3 regions of the Ancylobacter sp. TW_SC_1 genome follow, and region 1 is predicted to be linked to each of the others. Evidence: predicted binding sites of a transcription regulator. Region 1 holds the regulator's gene; each other region holds the start of a gene.

The links. Region 1 encodes PhoB, which activates phosphate uptake and scavenging genes when phosphate is short. Its sites were predicted from a motif close to TGTCATNNANCTGTCAT; they were not measured.
Region 2: the regulator PhoB is predicted to act here: its motif matches at 1,226-1,242, upstream of AC1PZ7_RS04700 (DUF2794 domain-containing protein).
Region 3: the regulator PhoB is predicted to act here: its motif matches at 4,039-4,055, upstream of AC1PZ7_RS15270 (Orn/Lys/Arg family decarboxylase).

The regions. Positions count from the first base shown of each region.
Region 1 is NZ_CM166365.1:435,042-440,951, forward strand. It holds gene AC1PZ7_RS01965 (LysR family transcriptional regulator) at 1-407, opposite strand, end outside; gene AC1PZ7_RS01970 (SDR family oxidoreductase) at 535-1,299, shown strand; gene AC1PZ7_RS01975 (bifunctional transcriptional activator/DNA repair enzyme AdaA) at 1,420-2,499, shown strand; gene phoB (phosphate regulon transcriptional regulator PhoB) at 2,553-3,254, opposite strand; gene phoU (phosphate signaling complex protein PhoU) at 3,292-4,005, opposite strand; gene pstB (phosphate ABC transporter ATP-binding protein PstB) at 4,031-4,852, opposite strand; gene pstA (phosphate ABC transporter permease PstA) at 4,861-5,694, opposite strand; gene pstC (phosphate ABC transporter permease subunit PstC) at 5,705-5,910, opposite strand, start outside.
Region 2 is NZ_CM166365.1:1,010,553-1,016,462, forward strand. It holds gene aguB (N-carbamoylputrescine amidase) at 1-801, opposite strand, end outside; gene AC1PZ7_RS04700 (DUF2794 domain-containing protein) at 832-1,173, opposite strand; gene AC1PZ7_RS04705 (DUF1223 domain-containing protein) at 1,623-2,402, opposite strand; gene acnA (aconitate hydratase AcnA) at 2,758-5,442, opposite strand; gene ccmA (heme ABC exporter ATP-binding protein CcmA) at 5,658-5,910, shown strand, end outside.
Region 3 is NZ_CM166365.1:3,265,807-3,271,716, forward strand. It holds gene AC1PZ7_RS15250 (ABC transporter ATP-binding protein) at 1-649, shown strand, start outside; gene AC1PZ7_RS15255 (hypothetical protein) at 835-1,092, shown strand; gene AC1PZ7_RS15260 (metallophosphoesterase family protein) at 1,383-2,201, opposite strand; gene AC1PZ7_RS15265 (CYTH and CHAD domain-containing protein) at 2,400-3,995, shown strand; gene AC1PZ7_RS15270 (Orn/Lys/Arg family decarboxylase) at 4,105-5,910, shown strand, end outside.

The DNA.
Region 1 (5,910 bases):
TCCGCCTGCGCGTCGATGCGGCGGTCGTCGAGGTCGAGCGTCAGCTCGATGCCGGGATGGGCGCGCAGGAACGGATAGAGCGCCGGCCCCAGATGCAGGCGGGTGAAGCTGACCGGCGCGGAGAGCCGCAGCGGACCAGCGAGCGTCCCCCGCCGCTCGGCAAGGTCGGCGGCCGCGGAATCCAGCTCGCGCAGCGCAGGCGCGGCGCGCTCCAGGAAGGCCGCGCCGTCCTCGGTGAGCGAGAGCTTGCGGGTCGAGCGGTGAATGAGGCTGGCGCCAAGGCTGCGCTCCAGCTCGGCCAGGCGGTCGCTCACCACGGATTTCGACACGCGCAGCCGGCGGGCGGCCTCGCTGATCGAGCCGGCTCCCGCGATGGCGACGAAAACCGCGATGCCGTCGAGTTTCATCGTTCGGATTTTCCGGACACGAAGTTCACCATCGGCATACTAATCCGAACGGGAGACACGGGCCATACTCTGTGACGAAAACGGGCCGGCGCGGATCGGCCGGCGACATCGATCACGGGGAAATCTCATGCAACGTCTCAACGCGAAGGTGGCTATCGTCACAGGTGCCAGCTCCGGCATCGGTCGCGCAACGGCGCTTCTGTTCGCCGCCGAGGGCGCGAAGGTTGTGGTCGGAGCCCGCCGCAAGGATGAACTCGACACGCTGGTCGCCGAGATTGCTGCTGCCGGCGGCGAAGCGACGGCGCTGGCTGGCGACGTGCGCTCGCAGGACTATGCCAAGGCGCTGGTAGCGTTGGCGACCGAGCGCTACGGTCGGCTCGACATTGCGTTCAACAATGCCGGCACGCTCGGTGAAGGCGGCGACAGTGTCGATGTCTCGGCGGCCGGTTGGAACGATGCGCTGGCGATCAACCTGACCGGCGCCTTCTACGGCGCCCAGCAGCAGATCGCGCAGATGCTCAGGAATGGCGGTGGCTCGGTGATCTTCACCTCCACCTTCGTCGGCTACACCGTCGCCTTCCCCGGCACCGCCGCCTATGCCGCGTCGAAATCCGGCCTGATCGGCCTGACGCAGGCGCTCGCCGCCGAATACGGGCCGCAGGGCGTGCGGGTGAACGCGATCCTTCCGGGCGCGGTCGACACGCCGATGTTCCGCGAACGCAATCCCGACGCGGCCGGACAGGCCTTCCTCGTCGGACTGCACGCGCTGAAGCGTGTCAGCCAGCCCGAGGAGATCGCCCGCTCAGTGCTTTATCTCGCCTCGGACGATGCGTCCTTCGTGTCCGGCACGGCGCATCTGGTCGATGGCGGATTGTCGATCACCCGTACCTGAGCCGTGACGGACGGCGCCCGGGCGGTACGCTCTGCAGCCAGGTCGCGCGGCAATGCCGCGCGAGGAAATAACCGCCCGATTTGCGGCGGCACACCATCCGGGCGATGCTAGATTTTGCCCATGCTGTTCGATCTGCCCGATCACGAGACGCTCTACCGCGCCCTTCTCGACCGCGACGAAGGCTATGAGGGCCGCGCTTATGTCTGCGTCGCCTCCACCGGCATCTTCTGCCGGATGACCTGCCCCGCGCGCAAGCCGAGGCCGGAGAACTGCACCTTCGTCGCGACGGTCGGCGAGTGCATCGAGGCCGGCTTCCGCCCCTGCCGGCGCTGCCATCCGCTGCAGCCCGCGGCGAGCGCCGACCCGGCGATCGGGGCACTGCTCGCCGCGCTCGATGAGCATCCCGCGCGCCGCTGGAGCGAGGACCATGTCGCACGGATGGGGTTCGACCTGTCGACGGTGCGACGCAGCTTCAAGCGGCAATTCGGCATGACCTTCCTCGAAATGGCGCGGCACCGGCGGCTGAGAGAGGGCTTCGAGACGCTCTCGGACGGCGGCAAGGTCATCACCGCGCAGCACGACGCCGGCTTCCAGTCGGCGAGCGCCTTCCGCGCCGCCTTCGCCCGGCTCATGGGCTGCGCGCCGGGCGACATCGCCGGGCATGGCACGCTGCTGGCCGACTGGATCAGCACGCCGCTTGGCGACATGATCGCCATCTGCAGCGCCTCCCATCTGCACCTGCTGGAATTCATCGAGCGCAAGGGTTTGCCGGCCGAGATCGCGCGGCTGCGGAAGCGGGCGCGCGGCGATCTCGGAATCGGCGGTTACGCCCCCACCGAGCAGATCCGCGCCGAGCTCGCCGACTTCTTCGCCGGTACGTCGGCCGCCTTCCGGACGCCGCTGGCACTCGACGGCAGCGCGTTCACGCGCGCCGTCTGGTCCGAGCTGCGGCAGATTCCACCCGGCGCGACGGTGAGCTATTCGGAAATCGCCCGCCGGATGGGGCAGCCCTCGGCGATCCGCGCCGTCGCCCGGGCGAACGGCGCCAACCAGATCGCGCTGGTGATCCCCTGCCACCGCGTCATCGGCGCGGACGGCTCGCTGACCGGCTATGGCGGCGGGCTCTGGCGCAAGCAGCGGCTTCTGGAGATCGAGCAGCAGTACCGGCAGGGTCGCGACAGGGTCGCCGCGACGGGGTGATGCGACGCCACCCCCCCGCATCATCCCGGCCGATGCGCAGCTTGGACGGCCCGTCAGTGCGCCCGGGCGAACATCTCGTTGAACGAGTAGCCGGAGCCGCGCACGGTGCGGATCGGGTCCGGCTGACGCGCCCGGTTGAGTGCCTTGCGCAGGCGTCCGACATGCACGTCGACCGTCCGCTCGTCGATATAGACGTCCTGTCCCCACACGCCGTCGAGCAGCTGCTCGCGCGAATAGACCCGTCCCGGCGACTGCATGAGAAATTCCAGCAGGCGGAACTCGGTGGGGCCGAGATGCAGCTCGCGGCCGGCGCGGTGCACCCGCTTGGTCTCGCGGTCGAGCTCGATGTCGCCGGCGCGCAGCAGGGTCGAGATGTGCTCGGGCTTGGCCCGGCGCAGCAGCGCCCGCACCCGCGCCACCAGTTCGGGAACCGAGAAGGGCTTGACGACATAGTCATCCGCGCCGGTGGCGAGGCCGCGCACCCGCTCGGTCTCCTCACCGCGCGCGGTGAGCATGAGGATCGGCATGCGCTCCGTGTCGGGGCGCGCGCGCAGGCGCCGGCACAGCTCGATGCCGGAGAGCCCCGGCAGCATCCAGTCGAGGATCAGCAGATCCGGGACGCTTTCGCGCAGCCGGGTCTCGGCCTCGTCGCCGCGCCCGACGCTCTCGACCGCATATCCCTCGGATTCGAGATTGTAGCGCAGCAGGAGGGTGAGGGGCTCCTCATCCTCCACGATCAGAATATTGGTCGGCATGGTCTGGTTCCCGATCGTTCGTGGGGCACCGGGGGCCTCAGGCCGGGAACGCCACGCTGGTCAGGCTGCTGGTGTCCTGCTTCGGCCGTTCCTCCGTCAGGAGCTGACCGGTGACGAGATAGTGGATCGTCTCGGCAATGTTGGTGGCGTGGTCGCCGATGCGCTCGATGTTCTTGGCGCAGAACAGCAGGTGCGTGCACAGCGAGATGTTGCGCGGGTCCTCCATCATGTAGGTGAGGAGTTCGCGGAACAGCGAGGTGTAGAGCACGTCGACCTCGCCATCGCGCTGCCAGACTTCCAAGGCACGGGTCTCGTCGCGGCTCGCGTAGGAATCGAGCACCATCTTGAGCTGCTCGAGCACGATGGTCGACATGTGCTCCACGCCGCGCACCAGCTTCTGCGGATGGAACTCGCCGGTGAGGGCGAGGACGCGCTTGGCGGTGTTCTTGGCGAGGTCGCCGATGCGCTCCAGATCGTTGGCGATGCGCATGGCGGCGACGATCTCGCGCAGGTCGCCGGCCAGCGGCTGGCGGCGGGCGATGATGAGCACCGCCTTCTCCTCGATCTCCCGCTGCAACAGATCGACCGGACCGTCGAGCACGATCACCTTCTGGGCGAGCTCGCTGTCGCGCTTGACAAGCGCCTGCACGGAGTCGGCGACAAGGCGTTCGGACTGTCCGCCCATCTCGACCACGCGGCGGCCGAGTTCCTTCAGGTCGGTGTCGAACGACGAGACGATATGTTCGGTCATGGGTCAGGCCTCTCTCGTCGTGCGTTCAGCCGAAGCGGCCGGTGATGTAGTCGCGGGTGCGGGCTTCGCGCGGGTTGGTGAAGATCTCGTTCGACGCGGCGACCTCGATCAGTTCGCCGAGATAGAAGAACGAGGTGATGTCGGCACAGCGCGCCGCCTGCTGCATGTTGTGCGTGACGATGACGATGGTGAATTCCTGCTTCAGCTCGTCGATCAGATCCTCGATCTTCGAGGTCGAAATCGGATCGAGCGCCGAGGTCGGCTCGTCGAGCAGGATCACTTCCGGACGCACCGCGATGGTGCGGGCGATGCACAGGCGCTGCTGCTGGCCGCCGGACATGCCGAGCGCCGAGGTGTGGAGACGGTCCTTGGTCTCCTCCCAGATCGCCGCCTTGCGCAGGCACCATTCCACGCGCTCGTCCATCTGCGCCTTGTTGAGGCGCTCGTGCAGCTTCACGCCGAAGGCGATGTTGTCGTAGATCGACATCGGGAACGGCGTCGGCTTCTGGAACACCATGCCGATGCGCGAGCGCACCACGGTGGAATCCAGATCCTTGCTCAGCAGGTCGGCGCCGTCGAACAGGATCTTCCCTTCCGCGCGCTGGCCCGGATAGAGCTGGTACATGCGGTTGAAGATGCGCAGCAGCGTGGACTTGCCGCAGCCCGACGGCCCGATCATCGCGGTGACGCGCTTCTCGGGAATGTCGAAGTTGATGTTCTTCAGCGCATGGTTGTCGCCGTAATAGAAGTTGAGCTTCTCGACCTTGAGCTTGGACTCGGCCGACGGCGCGGTGGCGCGATTGACGGCGGAGGCGATGTCGATCGACGTTTCGGGTGCGAAGTTCATGGTCCGTCTCACTTCATCTTCGCCAGGACGAGGCGGGAAAGGATGTTCAGGGTCAGAACCCCGACGGTGATGATGAGGGCGCCCGCCCAGGCCAGAGCCACCCAGTCGTCGAAGGGGCTGGCGGCGTACTGGTAGATGGCGATCGGCAGGCTGGCCATGGGGCTGTTCATGTCGAGCGACCAACTATTGTTGCCGAGCGAGGTGAACAGCAGCGGCGCCGTCTCGCCGGCGGCGCGGGCGACCGCCAGCAGGATGCCAGTGACGATGCCCGCGCGTGCCGCTCTCCAGGTCACGAAGGTGACGACCTTCCACTGCGGCGCGCCGAGCGCGAACGCCGCCTCGCGCAGGCCGATCGGCACGAGGTTGAGCATGTCCTCGGTGGTGCGCACGACGACCGGGATGATGATGATGGCGAGCGCCACCGCGCCGGCCCAGCCGGAGAACCCGCCAAAGGGCATGACGAGGATCTGGTAGACAAACAGGCCGATGAGGATCGACGGCGCGGAGAGCAGCACGTCGTTGACGAAGCGAACCGCGTTGCCGACCTGCGTGCCGCGGCCGTTCTCGGCGAGGAAGGTGCCGCACATCAGGCCGATGGGCGTGCCGACCACGAGAGCGATGCCGATCTGGATCAGCGAGCCGACGATCGCGTTGAGAAGACCGCCCTCCTGCCCGGGCGGAAGGGTGATGCGGGTGAACACGTGCGGGCCGAGCGCGGGCAGGCCGCGGATCACCAGGGTCCAGAGGATCCAGGCCAGCAGGAGCAGGGCCAGCACGGCGAAGAGCGTGCTGATGACCTTGACTGTGTAGTCGGTCGCGCGGCGGCGGACGAGCGATGACATGTAAGCTTCCTCAGCCCTTCAGCTTAGAGCGAACGAGAAGGCGCGACAGCGCGAGCACGATGAACGAAATCACGAACAGGATGAAGCCGAGCTCGAGCAGCGACTGCAGCTTCAGCGAGCCGGGCGCGGCCTCGGGAAACTCGTTGGCGATGGTCGAGGCGATGGTCGAGCCTGGTGCGAAGAGCGAGGCCGACATGCGGGTGGCGTTGCCGATGA
Region 2 (5,910 bases), 580 kb from region 1:
GTGGCGCTGGCGGGCAATGCCGTCGAGGTCGAAGGTGGCGGTGAGCACCGCCTCCTCCTCGCGCCCGGCCTCGGCCAGCTTCTCGCCGGTCGGCCCGGCGATGAAGGAAGAGCCGTAGAAGGTGATGGCGGTGCCGTTGCGGCCCTCTTCCCGGCCGATGCGGTTGGAGGCGATCAGCGGCGTCAGGTTGGCCCCGGCATGGCCCTGCATCACGCGCTGCCAGTGGCCCGACGAATCGAGGCCGCTGTCGTGCGGCTCGGAGCCGATGGCGGTGGGGTAGAGCAGCACTTCGGCGCCGAGCAGCGCCATGGTGCGCGCGCATTCGGGGAACCACTGGTCCCAGCAGATGCCGACGCCGATGCGCCCGACCGCCGTGTCCCAGACGCGGAAGCCGGTGTCGCCCGGCGAGAAGTAGAACTTCTCGGTGTAGCCCGGCCCGTCCGGTATGTGGCTCTTGCGGTAGAGCCCGAGCACCGAGCCGTCCGCGTCCACCATGGCGAGGCTGTTGAAGGCGGCCTGGCCGGCGCGCTCGAAGAAGCTGATCGGCAGCACCACGCCCAGTTCCTTCGCGAGTTTCGCGAAATGGGCGATCAGCCGGTTGCCCTCGAAGGGTCTGGCGAGTTCGAGGAACTCGTAGAGCTGGTCCTGGCAGAAATAGGGGGTTTCGAACAGTTCCTGCAGCAGGATGAGCGTCGCGCCGCGCCCGGCGGCCTCGCGCACCAGCGCCTCGGCGCGGGCGATGTTGCCCTCGATATTCCAGTCGCAGCTCATCTGGGTGGCGGCGACGGTCAGGCTGCGCATTCGGATCTCCGGGGACAGGGGACGGGGTGGTCAGTTGACGGCGCGCAGCGGCTTTTCCAGCACCGCGAGGACGCGTTGAAGCTCATGGCCGCGCTTGAGGATGAGGCCGGTCTGCGACACGACGGTGTAGGCGCCCTGCCGGCGGGCGAGGCGCGGATCCTTCTCGACGCGGTAGATCGGCACTTCGGCGGCGCGCCGGAAGATCGAGAAGATCGCCCTGTCGCGGGTGAAGTCGATGGCGTAGTCGCGCCATTCGCCGAGCGCCACCATGCGGCCGTAGAGGTCGAGGATGCGGTCGAGCTCGCGCCGGTCGAAGGTGACGAGGGCGCCACGCGTGCCGACCGGCAAGGCTATGGGGTCGATTTCCGCCACGCGGCTCCTCCGGCTTGGCCGGCCCGGCTCTCCCGGACGGCCGGTCCGACGTCGTCATGTGCCTGTCATGATCCACCGGCCGGCGGGCGCCTTCAAGCGCCTTTCGCATTCATGGGGTATCCGGCGGCGTTCACGCGCTCGTTAACCGAAAACACATCGCCGCCCGAATTCGGCCGTTGCGATGCCGCCCGGCGCCACCAATCTATCCCTCATAGCGTTGGGCCGGTTCGCGTGGCGCATCGGTTTCCCAGCCCCCCAGCCCCCCGCGGTGCTCGCGGACCGGCCTGACGTTATGTTCTAGGTTCAATCCCCGAATTGCTCTTCAGGGCCGGCCATGTCGCCGGCCCTTTTTCTTTGTCCGCGCCACGGCGACGCCCGAGGGCACGGCACGGCGCGGCGCGGATTGGCCTCGCGGCCCCGCACCGGTCCGTCGGCAGGCTCGGTGGGAATCAGTGCAGCGGCTGCAGGGAGGCGCCCAATATGGCGCCGGGCTCGGTCGCGGAGCCGGACTGCACGAAGACGACGACCGCGTCGGTCGCATCGCCGGGCGGGCGGGGCAGGATGGTTTCAAAACGCGCGGCGCTGCCGTTCCAGTCGCCGAGCTTGGTCCAGCCGCGCACCACATTGTGGTAGGTCATGCTGGCGCCCTCGTTCTCGCCCCGGCCGATCTCGACCTCCATGCGGCTGATGACCGGGCACAGCCAGACCTCGCCCGATCCCGGGGCGGCGTCGATCTTGACCGTGATGCGGTCCTTCGCCGTCTCGACCGTGATCGGCACGGCGGGCCGGGCGATGGTCGACAAGGTGCGCTCCAGCGTCGAGCGATCGGAGCCGATGGCCATGACGTGGCCGTTCACCACCGCCTGCGGCGTGAACATCTTGCTGTCGCCGCGCATGTGGGCATAGGCCTTCTGGCGCAGCGAATGGCCGTGCTTGGCCAGCGTGTCCTTCCAGCCGAGATAGTCCCAGTAATCGACCGCGAGGGTGAGGGCGATCACGTCCGGTCGCTCGGCCATCTCGGCGAGCAGCTTGTCGGCCGGCGGGCAGGCGGAGCAGCCCTGGCTGGTGAACAGCTCGACCATCGCCCGCGGCGCCGTCACCGGCTTGATCGCCTCCGCCGGCGCCTCCTCGGCCCGCGCCGCTGCCGGCAGCACGAGCACCAGCGCCAGCAGCACGAAGCCGATCCGTGAAAACCGGTCGCGACAGGCGCCGGCGGTGTGTTCGGGCATGCGGAAGGCGGGGTGTGCGACGGTAACGGACATATCGAGCAGGTCGTCCTTGGGCGCGAGCTCAATGGTGCGACACGGGCCGTTCCGGATATCGGCGGACCCTGTCGCTTGGCTCCGGGAAGGATCTCCGGGCAGGTCTCGACCGACCGGATCCACCCTAGGCAATAGGACGTGGCAGGCGCCGCTGCCAGTCACATTCGGGTGTCGCGGGGCCGGTGCGGGCGGGGTGTCGCCGCCAGGCCGCAGGAAGCTGCCGCCGGGAAGCCGCCGGCGGAAGAGGTCGCGGAGAGAGGCGCAGGACGGAAAAGGGCCGGCGCGGGGTCGGATATCCCGCGCCGGCCCTTCCTGTCGTCGATCAGGCCGCGAGGTTGCGCAGCACGTAGGGCAGGATGCCGCCGTTGCGGAAGTAGTCCAGCTCGTCGAGCGTATCGATGCGGCAGGTGAGCGGGACGTTCTTCACGGTGCCGTCGGCGAAGGTGATCTCGGCGACCAGCGTCTGGCGCGGCTTGAGGTCGCCCTCGATGCCCCGGAGGGTGACGATCTCATCGCCCTTGATGCCCAGCGACTGCCAGGATTCGTCGTTCTGGAACACCAGCGGCACCACGCCCATGCCGACCAGGTTCGAGCGGTGGATGCGCTCGAAGCTCTGGGCGATGACGGCGCGGATGCCGAGCAGCGCCGTGCCCTTGGCCGCCCAGTCGCGCGAGGAGCCGGTGCCGTATTCCTTGCCGGCGAAGACGACGGTGGGCACGCCTTCCTGACGGTAGAGCATGGCGGCATCGTAGATCGGCATCTCGGCGCCGTCCGGCCAGTGGCGGGTGAAGCCGCCTTCCTTGCCGGCCAGCATCTGGTTCTTGATGCGGATATTGGCGAAGGTGCCGCGCATCATGATCTGATGATTGCCGCGCCGCGTGCCGTACTGGTTGAAGTCCGCCGGGCGGACCTGATGGTCGCGCAGGTAGACGCCGGCGGGGCTGGCTTCCTTGATCGAGCCGGCGGGCGAGATGTGGTCGGTGGTGATGGAATCGAGGAACAGGCCCATGACCCGCGCCTTGATGATGTCGGTGACGGGCTCCGGCTCCATCGCCATGCCCTCGAAATAGGGCGGGTTCTGCACATAGGTGGAGCGGTCGTCCCAGGCATAGGTCTCGCCGAGCGGGATGGCGATCTTCTGCCAGTTCTCGTCGCCCTTGAAGACGTCGGAGTACTTCTCCTGGAACATCTTCTTGGTGACGTTCTCGCGGATGAAGGTGGCGATCTCGCGGTTGGTCGGCCACACGTCCTTGAGATAGACCGGCGTGCCGTCCGAGCCGATGCCGAGCGGCTCGGTGGTGAGGTCGATCTGCAGCGAGCCGGCGATGGCGTAGGCGACGACCAGCGGCGGCGAGGCGAGGTAGTTCGCCTTCACGTCCGGGTTCACCCGGCCCTCGAAATTGCGGTTGCCGGAGATGACGGCACCGGCGATGAGGTCGTTCTTGTTGATGGCTTCCGAGATCGGCTCCGGCAGCGGGCCGGAATTGCCGATGCAGGTGGTGCAGCCGAAGCCGACCAGGTTGAAGCCGAGCGCGTCGAGGTCCTTCTGCAGGCCGGCGGCGTTGAGATAGCCTTCCACCACCTGCGAGCCGGGCGCCAGCGAGGTCTTCACCCACGGCTTCGACTTCAGCCCCTTGGCGACCGCGTTGCGGGCCAGCAGGCCGGCGGCGATCAGCACGCTGGGATTGGAGGTGTTGGTGCAGGAGGTGATGGCGGCGATGGTGACGTCGCCATGGCCGAGATCATAGTCGGTGCCGGCCACCGGCACGCGCTTGGCGGTCTCGCCGGCCTTCTTGAACTCGCCTTCCAGCGCGGCGAGGAAGCCCTGCTTGGTGCCGGAGAGCAGCACGCGGTCCTGCGGGCGCTTGGGGCCGGCGAGCGAGGGCAGCACGGTGGAGATGTCGAGTTCGAGGACGTCGGTGAACACCGGGTCCGGCGTGCCGGCCTCGCGCCACAGGCCCTGCGCCTTGGAATAGGCCTCCACCAGCGCGATGCGGTCATCCGTGCGGCCGGTCTCGTCGAGATAGGCGATGGTCTCGCCGTCGACCGGGAAGAAGCCGCAGGTCGCGCCATATTCGGGCGCCATGTTGCCGATGGTGGCGCGGTCGGCGAGGGTGAGATGGTCGAGGCCGGGGCCGAAGAACTCGACGAACTTGCCGACCACGCCCTTCTTGCGCAGCATCTGGGTGACGGTGAGCACGAGGTCGGTGGCGGTGATGCCTTCCTTCAGCTCGCCGGTCAGCTTGAAGCCGATCACCTCGGGAATGAGCATGGAGACCGGCTGGCCGAGCATGGCCGCCTCCGCCTCGATGCCGCCCACGCCCCAGCCCAGCACGCCGAGGCCGTTGATCATGGTGGTGTGGCTGTCGGTGCCGACGCAGGTGTCGGGATAGGCGACGGTGACGCCATCCTCGTCCTTGGTCCACACGGTCTGCGCCAGATATTCGAGGTTCACCTGGTGGCAGATGCCGGTGCCGGGCGGCACGACGCGGAAATTGTCGAAGGCCGACTGGCCCCATTTCAGGAAGCGGTAGCGCTCCTGGTTCTGCTTGTATTCCTCGTCGACATTCTTGCCGAAGGCGGCGTTGTCGCCGAAGAAGTTCACGATCACCGAATGGTCGATGACGAGGTCGACCGGCACCAGCGGGTTGATGCGCTTGGGGTCGCCGCCCAGATGCACCATGGCGTCGCGCATGGCGGCGAGGTCGACCACGGCGGGAACGCCGGTGAAGTCCTGCATCAGCACGCGCGCCGGCCGGTAGGCGATCTCGTTCTCGACCTTGCCGCGGTTGATCAGCCAGTCCTTGACCGAGATGATGTCCTGCTTGGTGACGGAGCGCCCGTCCTCGAATCGCAGCAGGTTCTCCAGCAGGACCTTCATGGAGAAGGGCAGGGCCGAGACGCCGTCGAGGCCGTTCTTCTCGGCCTCCGGCAGACTGTAATAGACGTAGGTCTTGTTCCCGGCGGTGAGGGTTTTCCGGCTTTTGAAGCTGTCGAGCGACGTCACGGCTGACTGATCCCCGCTAACGATGTGGCAAGGATGCGCTTGGCCTTGGAGGGAGGAGGGCTGGCGGGCTATAGCTCGCGGGGCCCGGTCGCGGCACGGGGCGCATCGTTCAGAATTCTATATAGAGCCATTTCAAACTCCGATCCTAGAGGGCTTGACGCGATGCATCGGAAATTTGTGCGTTGCGTCGGCGGCGGTAAGCGGTGGACGTCGTGATGCGTCTCGTGGTCGAGGAACTGGCCTGCCGGCGCGGCGTGCGGCTGCTGTTCGAGGGGCTCGGATTCACGCTCCAGGCCGGGCGGGCGCTCATCGTCACCGGCCCCAACGGGACCGGCAAATCCTCGCTGCTGCGGCTGCTGGCCGGGCTTTCGCGGCCGGCCGCCGGGCGGATGCGGCTGGAGGGCGCGGCCGAGCCCGAGGATTTCGCCGAGGAGGTGCACTATCTCGGTCATCTCGACGCGCACAAGG
Region 3 (5,910 bases), 2.0 Mb from region 1:
CGCCTTCGTCGGCCCCTCGGGCGCCGGCAAGACCACGCTGCTGTCGCTGCTGCCGCGCTTCTACGAGGCCGATGCCGGCCGCATCACGATCGACGGCATAGACATACGCGACATGACGCTCGCCTCGCTGCGCCGGCAAATCGGCATCGTGCAGCAGGACGTGTTCCTGTTCGGCGGCACCATCCGCGAGAACATCGCCTATGGCCGGCTCGATGCCTCGGAGGACGAAATCCGCGCCGCCGCCCGCCGCGCCCGGCTCGATGCGCTGATCGCCGAACTGCCCGACGGGCTCGACACCCTCGTCGGCGAGCGCGGCGTCAAGCTCTCCGGCGGCCAGAAGCAGCGCCTCGCCATCTCGCGCATCTTCCTCAAGGACCCGCCCATCCTCGTCCTCGACGAGGCGACCTCGGCGCTCGACACCCATACCGAGCGTGAGATCCAGCGCTCGCTCGACGAACTGGCGCGCGGGCGCACCACGCTGGTCATCGCCCACCGCCTCGCCACCATCCGCGACGCCGACCGCATCGTCGTGGTCACCGCCGACGGCATCGCCGAAGAAGGCACGCACGAGGCTCTCCTCGCCCGCCGCGGCCTCTACCACCGCCTCCACAACGCCCAGTTCCGGCACGACGCAGACACCGTAGAGTAGTGCTGAGCGCGCAATGCGCCGCTCCACGCGCCGAAGGCAACCGCCGGACCGAAGCGGCGGCGGGCGGAGCGGAACGGAGGGCCACATCGGCCGGAACAAACGCCCCCCCGCCGACGTTTTGCCCAATGCCGTTCCGGCCCGCCGTGCCACAGGCCGGCTCCCCGGACGAGCGGGAGGAAACCAATATGCAAACGGTTCGTGAGCTGCTCCTCGAAGTCGACATGGAGCTCGAGGATTATACCGGCGTGATCTCGCGGGCGCGCGATCCCGCGCTGACGCCGGAGGATCGCCTGACGCTGGTCGAGGCGAGCGAGGTGGTCTGGAAGCGGCTCGAGGCGGCGCACAAGCAATTGGAGCGATGCACCTGCGTCGCCGCCAACGACGCCGTCGGGACGCGCACCGAGCCTGCCCTGTCCGCGCCGTCCATGCGCGTGAACGGCTGACGCCGCCCGACGACCGGCACGGCCCCCGCAAGGCGCCGCTTCTCCATCCGCATAGCGAGCCGCGTGCCCCGAGGCGCGCGCAGAGCGGCCATCACCGAACGGCGCGGGTCGAACGTCACATCATGTGATGAAATCAGGCGCTTATGGCGGGCGCGAGCCACCAAGAAGAGAACTATGTGTTCGCTGTAGCGCTATGATGCATGCTGACCGCGTCTAAGCTCGCATAATTGTTCTTCGTTACCTCCGACATCTTCGCCTCATGCCCGACGCCAGATGGCCGGTTGCCGCTACTACGGCTTGCTCGACAGAAAAGCCTTATGGTCGCCGTCGATGACGAGCGCGGTGAGGCGACCCGTCCGATAGGCGCCGGTATCGATGCCGATGCGGTTGATCCGCTCCTCAGGCTTCGCGCTGATGGTGTGTCCGTGGACCACCACTTTTTCCAGGGGCATCAGAGAGTCCAGGAAGGGGGCGCGCATCCACAGGAGATCATCGGGGTCCTGGCGCTCCAGGGACGTTCCCGGCCGGACGCCGGCGTGGCAGAAGAAGTAGTCGCCAAACGAAACCGCGTGCTGCAGCCCTTTCAGGAACTGAACGTGCGAGGAAGGTACCGTCTCCACCAGCTTCCGATGCACCTGTTCGAGATCGGCCTCTGTCTTCAGCTTCGAGCGATTGAGCTTCACGCCATAGGAGCGCGACGTGGCGTTGCCGCCGCCATTGACGAAAACGCCATCGATGCTGGGTTGATCGAGAAAGGCGAGGAATTCCACGTCGTGGTTACCCGCGAGCATGATGTAGCGGGGATCATCTGCCTGAAGCGTGATCAGACGGTCGATAACGCCCTTGGAGTCCGAGCCTCGATCCACATAGTCGCCAAGAAAAATGATCCGCCAGTCACCCGGCTTTGACCGTGCGTTATCCTCCTCGATCTTCTGAAGAAGCTTGTCGAGAAGAGACCGGCACCCGTGGATGTCGCCAATGGCGTAAATCCGGATTCCCTCAGGGCCGCGAGCCTCAGAAAGGGTGACGGGTGGTGTTTTCCAAAGTCCAAAAATTCTCTGCCGACTCCAAACCGGAGCGTCAGAATGATCCAACGTGCCGTGGAACACAATATCCCGGCAGTGGACCGGAGCGGCGATTCGCCCAGAGATCCGCGAGCCGAGCGGGCATCGTCCCGAGGACCCGGGTCGGCGAATGCTACTTTTATGTGACAGTGCGAGCCGCTATCGGTGGCCCTTCAAGCTGACGGGAGGTGGCCTCTTCGTGGCGGCAAAACCGGCTTATGCCCGGACGAGCGGAGAGACGACATGTCGGAGCAAACGCCAGAGGTTCAGCCGCAGTGCCACGTGGAAGCGCCGGAGTCGGCCGGTGCCGGACGCGAGGTCGAGCTCAAGCTGTTCACGGATCCGGCCACCCTCCAGCACCTCCTCACCGCCGCCGTGATTACCCGCAACACCGCATCAAAGGGCGTCGTCCGGCGCCTGGAGGCGACCTATTACGACACGCCCGACGCGGTCCTCGCCCGGCAGGGCGCGTCGTTGCGCGTCCGGCGCAGCGGCAAGCAGTTTGTCCAGACGCTGAAGCTGGCGTCAGAGGGGAGCCCACTCCAGCGGCGCGAGATGGAAGCGCGGGTCCCGGACAGCGCCCTTCAGCTCGATGCGCTGCCCCTGGCCGATCTGGGCGCGCCCTTCGCAACGCTGCCGGGCATGGAACTCGCGCCGGTGTTCACCACCAAGATCCGCCGCCATATAAAGGTCGTGGAGTTTGGCGGCGCCGTCATCGAGGTCGCGTTCGACGAGGGAACGCTGAGCGCCGGCGAAAAGGCGGAAGCCGTCTGCGAGATCGAGCTGGAACTGAAAGCAGGCGGGGCGGGTGCGCTCCACGAGCTGGCCCTGTCCCTGCTTGAGCAGGGGCCGGTTCGCGTCGGGTTCCAGAGCAAGGCCGAGCGCGGCTATGCGCTCGCCTTTGGCACCTCGCCCACGGCCGAAAAGGCGTTTGCGACAGGCATCGGGCCGGCTGATACCACGGACGATGTGATCGCCAAGGTTTTGAATGCCTGCCAGTGCCATGTGATGGCGAATCTGATGGCGGCGCATCATGGCCAGGACCCGGAGGGCGTTCATCAGCTGCGGGTCGCACTGCGGCGTCTGCGCACCGCTATATCCCTGTTCAAGAAAGAAGTCCCCGCCTCGGCGCTCGAGGCCCTCGGCCTTGATGCGAAGCGGTTGGCGGGCGCCCTCGGGCCCGCCCGAAATTGGGACGTGTTCGCCACGACGACCATCGCCGAGATCGAGCGCGCCAATCTGCCCGGCGTCGACTTCACCGAGCTCAAATCCGCCTCCGTCTCGCCTCGGGCTCTCAGCTATCAGGCCGTGCGCGTCGATCTGATCGATCTTGAATGCACCCGCTTCCTGCTGTCGCTCGGCCGGGTGATCGAGCGCCGAAGCTGGCGGAACGATATCGGTGTCGACGCTCTCGCCGTGCTCACCCAGCCGGCGCGCGAATTCGCCGGGCGCGGGCTGACGCGCCTGCACCGCAAGGCGCTGAAACAGGGCCACAATTTCCGCAAGCTGCGGCCGGCGGCCCGTCATGAGCTGCGCCTGACACTGAAGAAGCTGCGTTATGGGGCGGAGTTCCTGCTGCCGCTTTACGACCGCGACGGCGCCGCCAGGAAATACCTGAAGCGGATGTCGCGGCTCCAGGACATTCTCGGCATCGACAACGATATCACCACCACGCAGTCGCTGCTGCGCGAGGTGGAGGAGAGCACGTCGCTCCCGCAGGTCCATAAGGCCATCGGCGCGATCACCGGCTGGCAGGGACGCGACCGCATCGAGACCGCCGAGGCGCTGCGGCGCAGCTGGCGGAAATTCATCGACGCCGAGCCATTCTGGCTCGGCTAGCCAGGCTGCGTGCTTCGCTCTCCCTCTAGGCTCGTCACCGCATTGTCGTGCGCTCGTCATGAGGCACGTCGAAACGTCGCGTCGAAGCCGAACAGGAGCGGATGCCCGGATGGACTATTTCAAACGCTTCAATTTCCTTTTCGCGACCCCCGCCTTCGATGCGGACGATCTGGAAGGCGCCCGCTATCACCAGATCGTCGCGGAGATAGAGAGTTCCGGCTTCGAGGTGGTGCGCGCGCGCACCATCGAGGACGCCGAGATCGCGGTTCAGACCGACGCCGCCATCGGCTGCATGATGGTGGACTGGGGCAAGAAGGGCATGGAGGGCAAGACCGCCTCCCTCATCAACCTGATGCGCCGGCGCGGCCTCGACTTCCCCATCATCCTGCTGATCCGCCGGAAGCGGTTCGAAGACGTGCCGGTGGAGGTGCTGGACTTCATCGACGGCTATGTCTTCCTCTCCGAGGAAACCCCCGCCTTCATCGCCAAGAACCTCATCAGCCGGCTCAAGCAATATGCCGAAACCCTGAAGACGCCGTTCTTCGGCGCGCTGGTGGATTATGCCGAAGAGGGCAACCAGCTCTGGACCTGTCCCGGGCACAATGGCGGCGTGTTCTACTCGCGCAGCCCGATCGGCCGGGTGTTCATGGAGCATCTGGGCGAGGCGGTGTTCCGCGACGACCTTGACAACTCCGTGCTCGATCTCGGCGACCTTCTGACCCATGAGGGCCCGGCCCTTGCGGCGCAAAAGGAAGCGGCCAGGATTTTCGGCGCCGAGAAGACCTATTTCGTGCTCAACGGAACGTCGACCTCCAACAAGGTCGCGCTCTCTGCCCTCGTTACCGATGGCGATTTGGTACTGTTCGACCGCAACAACCACAAGGCCGCCCATCATGGCGCCCTTATGATCTCCGGCGGCATTCCGGTCTATGTGCCGACCGTGCGCAATGCCTGGGGGCTGATCGGCCCGATGGATTTCGCGGCGCTGGACGAAGAAGCGCTGCGCGAGCGCATCCGCACCCATCCGTTGGTGACGGATCCCCTCGCATGGCAGAAGCCGCGCCCGTTCCGCGTCGCCGTGGTCGAGCAATGCACCTATGACGGCACGATCCATAATGCCGAGATGATCCTCAAGAAGATCGGTCATCTGTGCGACTACATCATGTTCGACGAGGCCTGGGCAGGTTTCATGAAGTTCCATCCGCTCTATGCCGGGCGCTTCGCCATGGGGCTGAAGGATCTGGGACCGGACGCGCCGGGCATCATCGCCACCCAGTCGACCCACAAGCAGCTCGCGAGCTTCTCGCAGGCGTCGCAGATCCACATGAAGGATCGGCATATCAAAGGGCAGAAGCGGCGAGTGGAGCACCGGCGCTTCAATGAGAGCTTCATGCAGCACGCCTCGACCTCGCCCTTCTATCCGCTGTTCGCCTCGCTGGATGTGGGCGCGCAGATGATGAAGGGACGTTCCGGGGAAGTGCTATGGGACGATACGATCCGCCTCGGCATTGAGCTGCGCAAGAAGATCCGCGCGGTGCGCCGGGAGTTCGAGGAGAAGGAACAGCGCCCCGAGCGCCGCTGGTTCTTCGAGCCCTTCGTGCCGGACCGAGTGGCGATTCCCGATGCATCAAGCCCCGGCGCGGTCCATGACGTGCCGTGGGAGAGCGTCTCCACCGACCAACTCGCCACCAACCCGGCCTTCTGGCATCTCACGCCGGGCGCGGCGTGGCATGGCTATGCCGACATGACGGCGGGTTTCGCCATGACCGATCCCAACAAGCTGACGCTGCTGACGCCCGGCTTCGATCGCTCCACGGGCGCCTATGTCGAGCACGGAATCCCGGCCCCTGTGGTCGCGCAGTATCTGCGCGAGAATCGGATCGTCGCGGAGAAGAACGACCTCAATTCGCTGCTG